DNA from 3 places in the Georgenia phoenicis genome. Region 1 is predicted to be linked to each of the others. Evidence: riboswitches for the same ligand, from Rfam matches in the RefSeq annotation. Region 1 holds a riboswitch; each other region holds the start of a gene.

Evidence for each region. A riboswitch is a leader RNA that binds a small molecule or an ion and turns the genes downstream of it on or off. The one in region 1 is predicted to bind S-adenosylmethionine.
Region 2: it holds a riboswitch for S-adenosylmethionine, as region 1 does, so the genes downstream of both, AA0005_RS02130 (methionine ABC transporter ATP-binding protein) here and AA0005_RS07030 (hypothetical protein) in region 1, are expected to answer to the same signal.
Region 3: it holds a riboswitch for S-adenosylmethionine, as region 1 does, so the genes downstream of both, AA0005_RS01130 (methylenetetrahydrofolate reductase) here and AA0005_RS07030 (hypothetical protein) in region 1, are expected to answer to the same signal.

Annotation. Positions count from the first base shown of each region.
Region 1 covers NZ_CP154855.1:1,479,704-1,485,166, reverse strand. Annotated here, with positions in the region: gene AA0005_RS07035 (DegV family protein) at 1-367, opposite strand, end outside; gene AA0005_RS07030 (hypothetical protein) at 394-1,365, opposite strand; SAM riboswitch class IV at 1,649-1,773, opposite strand; gene AA0005_RS07025 (DUF222 domain-containing protein) at 1,889-3,760, shown strand; gene AA0005_RS07020 (flavin reductase family protein) at 3,893-4,408, shown strand; gene leuS (leucine--tRNA ligase) at 4,465-5,463, opposite strand, start outside.
Region 2 covers NZ_CP154855.1:423,802-429,264, reverse strand. Annotated here, with positions in the region: gene AA0005_RS02140 (MetQ/NlpA family ABC transporter substrate-binding protein) at 1-63, opposite strand, end outside; gene AA0005_RS02135 (methionine ABC transporter permease) at 87-764, opposite strand; gene AA0005_RS02130 (methionine ABC transporter ATP-binding protein) at 761-1,738, opposite strand; SAM riboswitch class I at 1,745-1,830, opposite strand; gene AA0005_RS02125 (CPBP family intramembrane glutamic endopeptidase) at 1,929-2,690, shown strand; gene AA0005_RS02120 (lysylphosphatidylglycerol synthase domain-containing protein) at 2,781-5,417, shown strand; gene AA0005_RS02115 (DUF2079 domain-containing protein) at 5,414-5,463, shown strand, end outside.
Region 3 covers NZ_CP154855.1:214,449-219,911, forward strand. Annotated here, with positions in the region: gene AA0005_RS01120 (saccharopine dehydrogenase family protein) at 1-547, shown strand, start outside; gene metE (5-methyltetrahydropteroyltriglutamate--homocysteine S-methyltransferase) at 568-2,961, opposite strand; gene AA0005_RS01130 (methylenetetrahydrofolate reductase) at 2,958-3,851, opposite strand; SAM riboswitch class I at 3,883-3,975, opposite strand; gene AA0005_RS01135 (DUF4287 domain-containing protein) at 4,078-4,626, shown strand; gene AA0005_RS01140 (tetratricopeptide repeat protein) at 4,703-5,161, opposite strand; gene AA0005_RS01145 (hypothetical protein) at 5,205-5,463, shown strand, end outside.

The DNA of each region.
Region 1 (5,463 bases):
CCACGGTGCGCGTGTCGACCACGTGCACCGGCGTGCCACGCCGCTCGGTCACCTCCTCGGCGGCGAGCCGGGCGAGGGCCACCGTCCCCGACAGCTCGGCCGACAGGTGCAGGCACACGACGGCGGAGGCACCGTCGTCGACGGCAGCCTCCATCGCGTCGGTGAGCGCCTGCCGGGAGGGTTGCGACGTCGTCGCCGTGCCGCCGCCACGAAGGTGAGCGGCGAGCTCCTCGCGGCTCAGGGCGTCGTCGGGGTGGTCCACGCCGTCGAGCACGATGCGCAGCGGGACCACGCGGATCCCCAGACGCTCCGCCGTCGCCGGGGACAGGGAGGCCGTGGAGTCGGTGAGGACCGCGACGCCGGGCATCAGCCCATCATCGCATCCGCCCGCGCTCAGGCCGGGACCGGCTGCGCCTCCGCCCCACCTGCCACGCCGACCAGCCCGCGCGCCTGGAGCGCCGGGATGATCCCGCGCAGGAGCCGCTGGACGTCGGCGGGGATGGAGCCGGGCAGGACGACGAAACCGTCCGCCGCACCCGCCTCGAGCCACCGCTCGATGGTCGCGACGACGTCGCCCACCGTGCCGACGGCCTCGAGCGCACCCGCCCAGCCCTCGTCGCCACCGGCGATGTCGGTGAGGAGGTCGGCGCGGGCGCGGGCGGACTCGTAGTCGGCGGCGATGATCGTGCGGAGGTCGACGAGCACGCGGACGGGGCCGCGGCCGGCGGCGCGCGCGGCGGAGCGGACGGCAAAACGCAGCTCCCGCGCCCAGCTCAGGTCGGCCTCCCGGAGGCGGACGACGTCGGCGAGCTCGGCGGCCGCGGGCAGCTCCGACTCCTGCTCGAGCGGCAGGACCACGGTGGGCCGCTGGCTCGAGCGCTCGGCGGTGCTGCGGACGAGGTCCTCGAGGAGGTCACCGAGCTGCGGCAGCGCGGTCACCTGGGCGGTGCCGCCGCGGGCCACCTGCAGACCGGCCCACGAGCCGCTCTTGCGGTTGAACTGTGCGAGCTCGGCGGCCACGGTCGAGTCGGCGCGGCCCAGCTGCACGGTAGGCACGAGGCCCGTGCCGCCGGCGCTGGGGCTGATGCGGCGGGCGGCCACGACCGGGTCGAGCCAGGCGTTGGCGCGGGGTGCGGCGTCGGCGCGGAGGCGGAAGTTCTCGCCGAGGGTGACGAAGGAGACCCCGCCCTTGTGGGCGGCGCGGGCGTAGGAGGCGAGGCGCACGAGGTTCGCCTGCTCGGCCGGGAGACCGGCGGCGGCCTCTCGGTCGTGGGCGGGGGCGCCGAGGCCGGACAAATCCAGGGCGATGGTCGCCGTCGTCGAGGTCGTGGCAGTGGTGCGGGTGGGCAGGAACGCAGCAGTCATGGCAGTACCAATCGAGGTCGCAGCGCCGTGGGGGCGCGGGAAGGACGTGAGACCTGATGCGCCGGGTCCGGCGCCTGGCGTGTCACTCGCCGGCGGCTCGGGGGCTGGATCAGGGGTGACGCGTCAGCGCGGCTCGCGCCGAGGGCGTCGCTTCTCGTATGTCAGGCCGACATACGCGGACGACCGCACATGCACATGCTGCTGCCGCTACGGCTGGTGATCTGCCGGGGGCTGAGGTGCGTGGTCATCCTGGTACGTCCTTCGCGTGCTGGCACCGTCGCGGTGCGCTCCGTTGTCCCGACGGTCACGGGACCAGGTCATCACCCGGGGCACCCGCCGCACGTGGCGGGTTGCCGACCAGCAAGCCGGGGCTTAGCGCACTCGATGTGCGCACTGGTGCTCTGAACCTGAGGCAGACGCTAGCCGGGCCTCACTTCAGGTGTCAACCGTCACCACGGGGAATGTCAGTGGTCGGTCATACGGTGGAGTCATCAGGTCGAGAGCACCGAGGGAGGTGAGCGAGATGGCAGCGACACAGGCTGAGCAGCCCGGTCCCCCGCCCTGGCTCGTGCTCGACGACGGCCCGGCCGAGCTGCCTCCCCTCCCGCCGGACCCGCTCCCGCCGGGCGCCGGACCGGACGAGCGCTGGGCCACGGAGATCCCCGTCGAGGACGACGGCCCCGACGAGCTCCCTCCTCTTCCTCCCGACCCGCTCGGGTACCGCGCCACGATGGACGACGACGGCGCAGAGCTGGGCCGGCTGCTCACCTCCCTGGCACCGGGGCCGGGTCTCGCTGCAGCACTCGAGGCGCTGACCCCACGCGGTGTCGGCCTGTACGACCTGGTCGAGATGGTCGCCGGCTACCAGCGGCTGGCGTCCTGGGCCACGGCCCGAGCCACCGAGCTCAGCGGAGCCCTGGCCGGCCGGCCGGGCGTCAACCCGCACCACCCCCTGCCGGGCGGCAAGATCGCCACGGACAGCGCGGCCGCCGAGCTCGCCCCGCGGCTGGGGATCACCCGCTTCGCGGCGCGGCGCATGGTGGGGGACGCCTTCCTCTACCGGGACAAGCTCGACCAGACGGCCGCGGCGCTGCGCACCGGCCTCATCGACCCCGTCAAGGCCGCGGTGCTCACGCGTCGCCTCGCGGATCAGCCGGCGGACGTCGCGTGGGAGGTCCAGCGGGTGGTCCTGCCCGACGCTCCGCACCAGTCTCCGGCGCAGCTCACCCGGGCGGTGGAGAAGGCGATCATCGCGATCGACCCGAGCCGGGCGGTCCAGCGGCACCGCCGGGCACGCGAGCAGCGGCGGGTGGACCACCCGCGCCCGCTGCCCGACGGCATGGCCTCGATCCACGCGTTCCTGCCCGCCACGGACGCAGCGGGCTTCGACCTCGCCCTCGAGGCCGCGGCCCGCAGTGCCAAGGCGGCCGGCGACAGCCGCACGATCGACCAGCTCCGCGCCGACGCCTTCGGTCTCATGGGCCACACCGCGTTGGAGCTGGGCTACATCGGCCTGCCGCAGCAGCCGAGTGCCGCGCCGGCCACGGAGGCGGGTGGGGACGGGCAGGTCGGCGGCGCCGGCGTGGCCGCCCTGCGCGGCGACGGCGACGACGGGGCCGTTCAGACGGACGACGGCACCGACGCCGCCGTGCCCGACACCCCGTCGGCCGCCACCGGCACACCCGACCTGCAGCCCGTCAGCGACTACCTCCGGATGTTCTACATGCCGGTCGGCACCATCGGCGGCAGGCGTGCCGTCATCCGGGTGGACGTGCCGCTGTCGGTCCTCGTCCTCCCGCCGGAGACGCAGGGAGCCTTCCCCGCCGTCGGCGAGTGCTGGGAGCACCTCGTCGAAGACACCGACGAGGCCTCAGGGGCGAGCTCTGCCCACGACCCTCCAGGGGACAGCCCTGCCGACGACCCCCCGCTCCCGCTGGCCGAGGTCGCCGAGCTCGAGGGCTACGGCCCCATCACCCCGGACGTCGCCCGTGCGCTGGCGATGAGCGCAGGAACCTGGCAGCGGATCGTCACCGACCCGCTGAGCGGCGAGGTCCTCGACGTCGGCCGCACCCGCTACCGACCGCCCGCCGCGCTTGCCGAGTTCGTCAGGGCCCGCGACCGCACCTGCGTCGTCCCCGGCTGCTCCACCCCGGCCCACAGCTGCGACCTCGACCACGTCGTCCCCTTCCCCGAGGGCCCCACGAGCGCCGGCAACCTCGGCGCGGGGTGCCGCCCGGACCACACCGTCAAGACCCTCGGTCAGTTCCGCCTCGAGCACCTCGGCGGGGGCACCTTCCGGTGGACCACCCCGAGCGGGCACGTGTACCAGCGGGACCACCACGGCCGCGTCACCTGGGTGCGGACCGGGACGGAGGACACCGAGCCGCCCTTTTGAGCCCTCGCCGGGATCCCGGACGCGCGGGCCGGTCCGGCCGGTCTCGGCCACGGACGCGCACCTCACATCCCCTCGCGGCGCGGCCTGACGGACAATGGGTCCAGACCCGGACCCCACCGCGAAGGACCGTCGATGACCGCCGAGCAGCCCGCCACCCCCACCGCTCTCCCCGAGTCGGTGAGCAGCGAGGACTTCAAGGCCGTCTTCCGCCGCCACCCGGCCGGCGTCGCCGTCGTCACTTGCGCCACGCCGGACGGGCCGGCGGGCTTCACCGCCACCTCGGTCATCTCCGTCGCCGCGAACCCCGCCATGCTCGCCTTCTCCGTGGCCGCCGGCTCCACCTCGCGCCGCATCCTCGACAGCGCCCCGAGCGTCGTCGTCAACTTCCTGAGCCAGGACCAGCAGGACCTCGCCCGCCGCTTCGCCGCCCGGGGCAGCGACCGCTTCGCCGGCCTCGACTACTGCTCACTGCCCACCGGCGAGCCCGTCCTGCCCGGCACCACCGCCTGGATCAGGGGCGTCGTCGAGCAGCGCGTGCCGGTCGGCGACAGCCTCCTCATCGCGCTGCGCGCGGTCCTCGCCCACCGCGAGGACGAGGCCGAGCCGCTCGTCTACCTCGACCGCGCCTTCCCCCGCCTGGAGGGCTGACACCGAGGGCCGGACTCCCCGTGGGGAGTCCGGCCCTCGGCACGTGAAGAGGCGGGCTACGCCGGCACGATGTTGACGAGCTTGGGCGCCCGCACGATGACCTTGCGGATCCCGCGGTCACCCAGCGCGCGCTTGACGCCCGGCGTCTCCAGCGCCAGCCGCTCCAGCTCGTCCGCCTCGATGGAGACCGGCACCTGGAGCTTGTCGCGCAGCTTGCCGGCCACCTGGACGATGCAGGTCACCGTGTCGGCGACGAGCAGCGCCGGGTCGGCCACCGGGAAGGGCTCGTGGGCCAGCGAGGTCTCGTGCCCCAGGCGCCGCCACAGCTCCTCCGCGATGTGCGGGGCCACGGGCGCCAGCATGAGCAGCAGCGGCTCGATGGCCTCGCGCGGCGTGGCCGCCAGCCCGGTGAGGTGGTTGTTGAGCACGATGAGGCGCGCGATCGCGGTGTTGACCCGCATCGCCGACATCTCGGTCTCGACGTCGGTGATCGTCCTCGCGACCAGGCGGCGGGTCTCCTCGTCGGCCGGCTCGTCGGTGACGAGCAGCTCGCCGGTCTCCTCGTCGACGACGTTGCGCCACAGCCGCTGCAGGAAGCGCTGGGAGCCGACGACGGCGCGCGTCTCCCACGGGCGGGACAGGTCCAGCGGCCCCATCGACATCTCGTACACCCGGAAGGTGTCGGCGCCGTAGGCCTCGTACATGTCGTCGGGCGTGACGATGTTCTTGAGGGACTTGCCCATCTTCCCGTACTCGCGGAAGACCTCCTGGCCCTGCCAGCGGTAGGTGACCTCGCCGGAGCCGTCCTCGGCCGCGACCTCCTCGACCTCGTCCGCGGGGACGTACTGCCCGCGGGCGTCGGCGAAGGCGTAGGCCTGGATGTAGCCCTGATTGAAGAGCTTGTGGAAGGGCTCCACGCTCGAGACGTGCCCGAGGTCGAAGAGCACCTTCTGCCAGAAGCGGGCGTAGAGCAGGTGGAGCACGGCGTGCTCGACGCCACCGACGTACAGGTCGGCGCCGCCACAGGGCTTGTCCGCCGTCGGGCCCATCCAGTA
Region 2 (5,463 bases), 1.1 Mb from region 1:
GGCGAGGGTGAGGGCGGCGACGCCGGCGAGGACGGCGAGCCGCGCGGTGCGGGTGGAGGTCATGGGGGTTCCTTTCGTGGGGACGCTCAGCGGTGGTCGACGAGTCGCGCGACCCGGTCACCGAGCATCTGGACAAGCTGGACGAGGACGATGATCACGACGACGGTCACGACCATGACGTCGGTCTGGAAGCGGTTGTAGCCGTGGTTGATGGCCAGGGCGCCGAGGCCGCCGGCGCCGAGCGCGCCAGCCATCGCGGAGTAGCCGATGAGGGTGATGACCGTGACGGTGATGCCGCCGACGATCGCGGGCAGCGCCTCGCGCACGAGCACCCCGCCGACGATCGCGAGCCGGGAGGCGCCGACCATCTGCGCCGCCTCCACCTTCCCGGCGTTGACGTCCCGCACGGCCGTCTCGACGAGCCGCGCGAAGAAGGGGATCGCGCCGAGGGTCAGCGGGACGACCGCCGACTGCCACCCGAAGGTGGTGCCGGTGAGCAGCCGCGTCAGCGGGAGGATCGCGATCATGAGGATGATGAAGGGGAAGGAGCGCCCGACGTTGACGACGACGGCGAGCGCCGCGTTGACGACGCGGCTGGGACGCAGGCCCCCGGGAGACGTCGCGACGAGCGCGAGCCCGAGCGGCAGGCCGAGGAGCACGGTGAGCAGGGAGGACAGCCCGCTCATGTAGATGGTCTCGAGGGTGGCCTCGGGCAGCTGCTCGGTGATGACCCGGTTGTCGAGCGCGTCCTGGAACCAGCTCATGCCGCCACCTCCTCGACGTGGACGCCGACGGCGCGCAGCCGGGTCACGGCGTCGGCCGCCACCCCCGCGGGGACGACGACGCGCAGCCGGCCGACCCGGCTGCCGGCGAGGGTCTCGATGGTGCCGGAGGAGACGTCGACGTCCTCGAGGGCGGCGACGGCGGCGAGCACCCGCCCGGCGGGCACCTCGCCGGCGAAGGACACCTCGAGGGTGACCCGGCCGGTGGCGGGTGGCTCCGGGGGCAGGGAGACGAGGGCGCGGGCGAGACGGGAGCCGTGCTCCCCCGCGACCTCGGCGATCGCGCCGGTCTGCGCCACACGGCCGCGGTCGAGGAGCGTCACCGAGTCGCAGACCTCGCGCACCACGGACATCTCGTGGGTGATGATGAGGACGGTGATGCCCAGCCGGTCCCGGACGTCGCGGATGAGCCCGAGGATCTGGCGGGTGGTGTCGGAGTCGAGGGCCGAGGTGGGCTCGTCGCACAGCAGGACGGCCGGCTCGGCGGCGAGCGCCCGGGCGATGCCCACGCGCTGCTTCTGCCCGCCGGACAGCTGGGCGGGGTAGGCGTCGCCGCGCCCGGCGAGGCCGACGAGCTCGAGCAGCTCACGCACCCGCTCCTGCCGCTCGGCGCGCGGGACGCCGGCCACCCGCAGCGGGTAGGCGACGTTCTGCGCCGCCGTGCGCGCCTCGAGGAGGTTGACGTGCTGGAAGACCATGCCGATGCGCCGGCGCTGGCGGCGCAGCTCGCGCTCGCCGAGGCCGCTGAGCGCGACCCCGTCGATGGCGACCGTGCCGGATGTGGGCCGCTCGAGGGCGGTGAGGCAGCGGATGAGCGTCGACTTCCCGGCGCCGGACTCGCCGACGATCCCGTGGACGGCGCCGCGCGGCACCTCGAGATCGATCCCGTCGAGCGCGACGACCTCCTGGCCACCCCGGCCGGGGTAGACCTTGCGCAGGCCGGTCAGACTGATCACGGGATTCCTCCATCGGTCCTGGCGGGAGCACCCGTTGGAGCGGGTTGCTGCAGCGTCGACGAGCCAGGTCTCTCGGCTGCTCTGGATGGTGGCGCCACCGTAGGGTCGGCGCCTCCCAGGGACCCACCGATGTCCACCATGCGAGATGCGAGCCCCGCTCGCGCAGGACCACGGCTGCTATAACCGCCCCATGGAGACGACGCCCCGCCGGCTGCGGGCCGAGGTGTGGATCGTCCTGGGCCTGTCGCTGGGCCAGTCCGCCCTCTACGCCGTCGTCAACCTCGCCGCCCGGCTCACCGCGGACACCCCGCTGCGGGACCAGGCCACGGCGCTCAACCCCTCCCGCTCGGCGCGCCCCTACCTCGACCTCACCTACCAGCTGCTCAGCCTCGGCTTCGCGGTCGTGCCCGTGGCGCTCGCGCTGTTCCTCCTCAGCGAGCCGGGCCGCCGCGCCACCGCCCGCATCGGGCTCGACCTGGCCCGCCCCGGCCGGGACCTCGCCGTCGGCACCGGGCTGGCGGCCCTCATCGGCATCCCCGGTCTCGGCCTGTACGCCCTCGGCCGCGCGCTGGGCCTCACGGTCGAGGTCCAGGCCGCGACCCTCGACCAGCACTGGTGGGCGGTGCCCGTCCTCGTCCTCGCGGCGCTGAAGAACGCCCTGGTCGAGGAGGTCGTCGCGGCCGGCTACCTCGTCGAGCGCCTCGAGCAGCTCGGCTGGCGTGCCCCGGCGGTCGTCACCGCGAGCGCCCTGCTGCGCGGGACCTACCACCTCTACCAGGGCATCGGGCCGGGGCTGGCGAACGTCGCCATGGGCGTGGTCTTCGCCGAGTACTACCGCCGCCGACGGCGGACCATGCCGCTCGTCGTCGCCCACACCCTGCTCGACGTCGTCGCCTTCGTCGGCTACGCCCTCCTGCCGGCCGAGCTGCTCGCCGCCCTCGGCGTCAGGTAGGGCTGCTCGCCGCCCTCGGCGTCAGGTAGGGCTGATCGCACACCGGTCGGTTCCGGGGAGCGGCGGGGGTCAGCCCCTAGACTCGGGCGCATGACCGATCGGCCGGGTGACGCCATGCCCGCGCCCACCCGCCTCGCGGCCCAGGGACGGGAGGCACCGCGCCGGAAGGTGCTGCTCGTCGACGCACCGGCCACCCGCGTCCGCCGCCCCCGTGACGTCCTCGAGCTCGTCCTCTCGGCGCTCGGGATCGCCGTCGTCCTCCTCCTCGCGGTCTACGCGCACGCGACCGCGATCGGCGTGACCGAGGACGTCCAGTCCGCGGTCGCCCTCGTGCTGCGCGAGATCCTCCTGCTGCCGGTCACCGTCCTCGAGGGTGTCGCTACCTTCATCCTGCCGCTCTTCGTCATCGCCATGCAGCTCGTCCGCCGCCGGTGGCGAGCCGTCCTCGAGGCGCTCGCGGCCGCCGCCGTCGCCGGGGCAGTCACCCTGGGCGCGGTCCTCCTGCTCGACACCTACGGGCCCACCGCGCTGTCCGTCGGGCTGACGATCACCTCCGAGGGCGACGCCGTCGTCGCGATGAACCCGCTCGTCGCGGCGCTCGCCGCGCTGCTCACCACCGTCGGCACCCGCGCGCACCGGCCCACGGTGCGGTGGTCGTGGAACCTCCTGTGGGTCGTCCTCGCGCTCACCGTCATCCGCGGCGCGCTCACCCTCCCGGGGGCGGTCGTCACCGTCCTCATCGGCCGCGCCGTCGGGCTGGCCGGGCGCTACGCCGTCGGCGTCATCAACGAGCGCGCCGAGGGCATCGCCCTGGTCCAGGGCGTCCGGCGGGCCGGCCTCGACCCGGTGAAGGTCGTGCGCCTGGACCCCGTCGAGGGGGACGTCGGCGCGTGGACCGTCACGACCTCCTCCCCCATCGGCTTCACCGAGCGCCCCGGGGAGGTCGAGAGCCCCGACGGCGTGCCCACCTGGCCCGGCTCCTCCCGCGGGAGCGACTCGATCGTGCCGGACGTGCTCACCGACCCCTTCGCCGTCGTCGCCTCCTCCGCGAGCCCTGACGGCGTCAGCCTCGACCCCGTGAGCGCGCACCGCGTGTACTCGGTGTGGGACACCGAGGGACGGCGCTGGTACGTCACCGTGCTCGACGGCGACCGGCAGGTCGTCGGCTACCTCTCCTCCCTGTGGTCCCGGCTGCGGGTACGCGGCCTGCAGCGGCGCCGCGCGACCTCCCTGCGCGACGCCGCCGACCGCGCCGCCCTCCTCGCATACGCCACCGAGCGCGCCGGGGTCCACACCCCGCCCCTCGTCGGGATGGCAGAGTCGCGCGACTCCGTCCTCATGGTCACCGCGCACATCGCCGGTGCGCGCCGGCTCAACGACATCCCCGCCGAGGAGGTGAGCGACGAGCTGCTCGACGAGCTGTGGGGCCAGCTGTGCACCGCCCACACCGCCGGCATCGCCCACCTCGACCTCAGCGCGGACGCCGTCCTCGTCACCAGCGACGGTGAGGTCCTGATCCTCGACTGGGAGAACGGGGAGATCGCCTCCTCCGAGCTGTCCCGCCGTCTCGACCTCGCCCAGCTGCTCGCGGCGACGGCCGCGAAGGTCGGGGAGGACCGCGCCCTGGCCAGCGCCGCCCGCAGCCTCGACAGCGAGGAGCTCGCCTCGGTCGCCCCGCTCCTCCAGCCGGTCGTCCTCACCGCCCACACCCGGGCCGCCGCTGAGAAGCCGCGCGAGCTGCTCAACTCCCTGCGCGAGCGGCTCGTGGACCAGATCCCGGCGGCGGACGTCGAGCCGATGCGGCTGGCGCGCTTCAGCATGCGCACCGTCGTCATGGTGACCATCGCCGTCGTCGCCGTGTGGCTGCTGCTCGGCACGCTGAACTTCGAGCAGGTCGTCGCCGCCACCCGCAACGCCAACCCGTGGTGGCTGCTCCTGTGCTTCGTCCTGGGTGTCGTCACCTACGTCGGCAGCGCGATGGGCCTGGTCGCCTTCTCCCCCGAGCGGCTCGGCCTGTGGCGCACCACCCTCGTCCAGGTCGCGGCCGGGGTCGTCTCGCTCGTCGCGCCGGCCGGTGTCGGGCCGGCCGCCCTCAACCTGCGCTTCCTCAACCGGCAGCGCATCGCGACCCCGCTGGCGGTCGCGACCGTCGCGCTCGTCCAGGTGTCGCAGTTCGTCACGACCGTCCTGCTGCTCGTGGTGATCGCGCTCGTCACCGGCAGCGCCGGCACGCTGTCGGTGCCCTCCGGGGCGGTCAACGCGGTGGCGATCACCGCCGTCCTGCTCCTGGCGCTCCTCCTCGGCGTACCTCCGGCCCGCAGCTGGCTGTGGGAGAAGCTCGGGCCCACGCTGCGCCAGGTGTGGCCGCGGGTGCTGTGGGTGGTCGGCAGCCCGCGCCGCCTGCTCATCGGCCTGGGCGGCAACGTCATCATGACGCTCGGGTACGTCGCGGCCTTCGGCGCGGCACTGGCCGCCTTCGGCCACACCCTGCCGCCGACGACCCTCGCCATCACCTACCTCACCTCCAACACCGTCGGTGCGGCCGTGCCGTCCCCCGGTGGCATCGGCCCGGTGGAGGCGGCGCTCACCGGTGGTCTCACCGTCGCGGGCATCCCCGCCGGCGTGGCCTTCTCCGCGGCGCTCGTCTTCCGCCTCCTCACGTTCTGGCTCCGCGTCCCCCTCGGCTGGCTGGCCCTGCAGCACCTCCAGCGCCGGGGTGCGGTGTGACGGAGCGTCTCCCGGCGCGGTGGCGCGCGCCGGAGGCCTGGGTCGT
Region 3 (5,463 bases), 1.3 Mb from region 1:
CTTCCGCGACGCACAGACCGGCACCTGGGTGACGACCTTCCCCATGGCCGCCTTCAACAGCCGCATCGTCCACCGCAGCAACGCGCTCCTCGGTTGGCGCTACGGCCGCGACTTCCGCTACCGGGAGGTCGTCGACCTCGGGCCCGGCCCCCGCGGACGACGGCGGGCCCAGGCCCTGTCCGCGGCCACCGGTGCCGCCGCGGGCGTCATGGCCTTCCCGCCCACCCGCTGGGTCGCCGACCGCCTGCTCCCCTCCCCCGGCGACGGCCCGGACGAGGAGACCCGGCGCAACGGCCACTTCCGCATGGAGGTGGTCGCCCGCACGACGTCGGGCGCCCGGTACCGCACCGTCGTCGCCGCCCAAGGCGACCCGGGCTACGCGGCGACGTCGGTGATGATCGGGGAGTCCGCGCTCGCCCTCGCCCACGACGAGGCGCACCTGCCGGGCGACGGTGGCGTCCTCACCCCGGCGACGGCGCTCGGCACGGTCCTCGCCGACCGTCTCGTCGCGGCCGGCTTCGAGATCACGACCGAGCGGCTCGGCTGACCCTCAGGCGCAGCGAGCGGTCAGCCGAGCTTCGCCCGCACCTGCTGCGCCGCTGCCACGAGGTGGCGCAGGCTGGGCTCGACCTCGTCGTAGCCGCGGGTCTTGAGGCCACAGTCCGGGTTGACCCACAGCAGCTGGGAGGGCACCGACTCGGCCGCAAGCGCCACCAGCTCGGCGAGCTCCTCCTCGCTCGGCACGCGCGGGGAGTGGATGTCGTAGACCCCCGGCCCCACACCCCGGGCGAAGCCGGCGGCCTGCAGCTCGGGCAGCACCTCCATCCGGGAGCGCGCGGCCTCGATGCTCGTGACGTCCGCGTCGAGCGCGTCGATCGCGCCGATGACCTGCCCGAACTCCGAGTAGCACAGGTGCGTGTGCACCTGGGTGGCCGGTGCCGCGACCGCCGTCGCCAGCCGGAAGGCGCCGACCGACCACTCGAGGTACGCGGCCTGGTCCTCCCTCCGCAGCGGCAGCAGCTCGCGCAGCGCGGGCTCGTCCACCTGGATGATCCCGATGCCGGCCGCCTCGAGGTCGGCGACCTCGTCGCGCAGCGCGAGGGCCACCTGCGCCGCGGTGTCCGCGAGCGGCTGGTCGTCGCGCACGAAGGACCACGCGAGGATCGTCACCGGGCCGGTGAGCATGCCCTTGACCGGCTTGTCGGTGAGCGAGGCCGCGTGCCGGGACCACTCGACGGTGATGGGCGCGGGCCGGGCGACGTCACCCCAGAGGATCGAGGGCCGGGTGCAGCGCGTCCCGTAGGACTGGACCCAGCCGTTCTCGGTGACGGCGAAGCCCTCAAGGTTCTCCGCGAAGTACTGGACCATGTCGTTGCGCTCGGGCTCGCCGTGGACGAGGACGTCGAGGCCGAGCTCCTCCTGCAGCCGCACGACCCGCGCGATCTCCGCGCGCATCGCGGCGGTGTACTCCTCCGCGCTCAGCTCGCCGCGGCCGTACGCGGCCCGGGCCTTGCGGATCTCGACGGTCTGCGGGAAGGAGCCGATCGTCGTCGTCGGTAGCGGGGGCAGGTCGAGGACCTCGGCCTGCGCAGCGGCCCGCTCGGCGAAGGGCGCGCGCTGCCGGTCGGCGTCGGTGAGGGCGGCGACGCGGTCGCGGACGTCGGCCCGGCGCACGCCGGGGTGCTCGAGGCGGCTGCGACGGCGGTCGGCGGCGGCCACGAAGGCCTCCTTCGCCGCGTCGCGGCCCCGGGTGAGGGCCGTCGCGAGCGCGAGGACCTCCTCGACCTTCTGGTCGGCGAAGGCGAGCCAGCTGCTCAGCTGCGGGTCGAGCCCCGTCTCCGCGCCGACGTCGTAGGGGACGTGCTGGAGGGACGTCGAGGTGGCGACGCACAGGCCACCGTCACGGGCGGCGCCGGGCCGCAGCCCCGCCTCGAGCTCCTGGAGCCGCTCGAGCGCGCCGTCGAGGTCGGTGCGCCACACGTTGCGTCCGTCGACGACCCCCGCGACGACGACGGCGTCCCCCAGCTGCGAGAGCACCTCACCGGAGGGCGCCGCGCCACGGACGAGGTCGACGCCGACGGCCTCGACCCCGGCCCCGGCCAGGACCGGCAGCGCGTCCTCCGCCGGCCCGTAGGCGACGGGGACGAAGAGCGCGGGCCGTTCGGGGCGGGTCGTCTCGGCCGCGAGCACGGTGTAGGCCCGCTCGACGGCGGCGAGCACGCGCTCGCGCGGAACGTCCCAGTCGACGGCGAGCGCCGGCTCCTCGAGCTGCACCCACGGGGCGCCCGCGCCGCCCAGCGCGTGGAGCAGCTCGACGTAGGCCGGGAGCACGTCCTCGAGGCGGTCGAGCGGGGTGAAGCCCTCCGGCGGGGCGGCCGCGGGAGCGGCGCCGTCGGCGGGGTCGGCCTCGGCCACGGCCTTGCTCAGCAGGAGGAAGGTCACCGGCCCAAGGATGACGGGCCGGGTCGTCACGCCCTCGGCCGCCGCCTCGAGGAAGCAGCGCTGGACGCGGTCGTCGGCGAGGCGGAAGCGGGTCTGCGGGCTGATCTCCGGGACGAGGTAGTGGTAGTTCGTGTCGAACCACTTCGTCATCTCCAGCGGCGGCCGCTCCCCGGCTCCCCGGGCCAGGGTGAAGTAGCCGGGCAGGTCGAGGACGCCGTCGTCGTCGAGGAGGTGGGCGAAGCGGGGCGGGACGGCCCCGAGGGTGACGGCGGTGTCGAGCACCTGGTCGTAGAAGCTGAAGTCGGAGGGGATGGAGGCGTCGTCGGCGGCGAGGCCGAGGTCGACGAGGCGCGCGCGCTGGCGGCGGCGCAGCTCCGCGGCGGCGATCTGGAGGTCGTCGAGCTCGCTGCGGCCCGCCCAGAAGGACTCCACGGCCCGCTTGAGCTCGCGCCGTGGCCCGATCCGCGGGTAGCCGAGGATCGTGGCGGCGGGCAGCTGGGGTGCGGTCGGGTCGGTCATCGGGTGGTCCTCGGGCTCGTGGTGGACAGCGGGCGGCGCAGCCGTTCGACGACGTCGAGGGCCGGCCGGTACTGGTTGAAGGTGAACAGGTGAAGCCCGGGCGCGCCAGCGGAGACGACGTCCTCGACGAGCGCGACGGTCGCCTCGATGCCGACGCGGTGGCGCTCCTCGTCGTCGGCCGCGGCGGCGAGCCGCTCGAGGAGCGGCGCGGGCGCGGGGACGCCGGTGAGCTGGGCGAGGCGGGCGAGCCGGCGGGGGTCCGTCGTCGGGATGATGCCGGCGACGACGGGCAGGTACACGCCCACGGCGCGCGCCTCGCTGACGAGGTCGGCGTACGCGGCGGCGTCGTAGAACACCTGGGTGATGGCGAAGTCCGCGCCGGCCTCCTGCTTCTCCAGCAGGGCGGCGACGTCCTGGCCGCGGGTGTGGCTCGAGCCGGCCGGGTAGGCGGCGACGGCGACGCTGAGCACGCCCGTGGTTCCGAAGCGCTCGCGCTCGACCGCGCGGATGAGGGCGACGAGCTCGCTCGCACTGTTGAGCCCGTCGGGGCGCGGGACCCAGGTGTCGGTGCCGGCCGGCGGGTCGCCGCGCAGGGCGAGGAAGTCGCGCACGCCGTCGTCGACGAGCTCGGTGACGTAGCGCTCGAGCTCGGCGCGGGTTGCGTCGACGCAGGTGAGGTGAGCGATCGGGGTCACCGGTGTCTCGGCCAGGATGCGGCGCACGAGCGTGCGGGAGGCGTTCCGGGCGGAGCCGGAGGCTCCGTAGGTGACGGAGAAGAAGTCGGGGCCGGCGGCGGCCAGACGCTCGACCGTCTCCCACGCGGCCGCCTCACTGGCGGGCGTGCGCGGTGGGTAGAGCTCGAAGGACACGGTCGGTCGTCCACGCGGCACAGTCACGAGGCTAGCGGTGCTCAAGAGGTCTCTCCCATCGGACCTGGCGGAAGCACCCGCACCCGCGGACGGGGGGTTGCTGCGGCGTCGACGAGCCAGGACTCTCGGCCGCTCTGGATGGTGGGGCGATCGTCGTGGAGCGTCTGCTGCGTGGGCAAGGACCATCCGACATCCGAGACCTCCGGGCGCGGACGCGCTCGTCGGTGAGACGTCGTAGCGTGGGTCCATGGCCACCCGATGGCACGACGAGGCGATCGGCGCGGAGAAGGTCGCCCGTGCCACCGGCCGCTCCCGCGAGGAGTGGTACGCCCTGCTCGACACCGCCGGGGCCACCGGGTGGAAGCACAAGCAGATCGCGGAGTGGCTCGTCACCGAGCACGACGTCGACGGCTGGTGGGCCCAGAGCCTCACCGTGGGCTACGAGCAGGCGCGCGGGATGCGCCTACCCGGCCAGCGCCCGGACGGCACCTTCGACGCGAACGTGTCCAAGACGGTGGGGCGCGGCGCCGAGGAGGTCTTCGCCCACCTCGTCGACGACGCGCGGCGCGAGGAGTGGCTGCCGGGGTGGCGGGTGGTGAGCGCCAGCGCGTCCAAGCGGGCAAGGCTGACGAACGACGACGGCGCCCGCGTGGTCGTCGAGCTCGCCGCGGCGGGGGAGAAGGTGCGGGTGGCGGTGCAGCACGGGGGCCTGCCCGACCCGGACGCCGTGGCCGAGTGGAAGGACTTCTGGAGAGGGGCGCTCGGCCGCCTCGCCGCGAACGTCGCACCCGCCTGACCTACGCGGTTGTCCTCCGACCTCCCGCCATGGCGCACCTCCGGATGGGGTGAACCGGGGAGGTCACGCCTGGCGCTCACTCCGCGCGTGCGACCTCCAGGGCGCGCCTGCTGGAGGCCAGCAGGGACTCATCCGCGCCGGCCAGCTCGCGCAGCTCGAGGGCACGCGCGAACTGCTCCGCCGCCTCCTCCGGGCGCCCGGCCGTGAAGAGGACCTTGCCGAGGTGCTGGCGCATGACCGCCTCCCACGGGGTGCCCTCGCACTCCGCGACCAGCACGACGTAGTCCTTCCGAGCGGTCTCGAGGTCCCCGAGGTCGCGCGAGCAGTCCGCGAGCAGGGCGCGCACCCGCACTGTCCGCTCCCTGCCCCCGAGCAGCCGCGCGGCGTCGGCGGGCCGCCCGCACCACAGCGCCTCGACCGCGTCCCGGTGGGGGTCGTCCGCCAAGCCACGCCGGAACTCGGGAAGGTCGACGATCCGGGGCAGCTGCGTCGCACCGTCGATCACCCAGCCCCGTCCGCCCGGGAGATCACTCACCGGGCGACCGTACCGCGCCGGAGTGACCGGATAGCGTGGCGGGATGGGGAGACGCACGATCACCAGCGCCGCCGGCCTCGTCCTGCTCGCCGGCCTCGCCGCGGGCTGCGCCGACGCCGCGCCCAGCGACGCCGAGATCGACGAGTGGCTCGAGAGCCGGCCCCAGACCATGGCGGACGACGCCGTGGGAGCGATGTCCTCGGCGATCCACCCGGGCCCCGCGGCCGGCGAGCCGGCCGCCACCCTCAACCTCGGCCAGCCGGCGGACGTCACCGGCCTGCGGGTCGAAGGCCTGGGCGCGG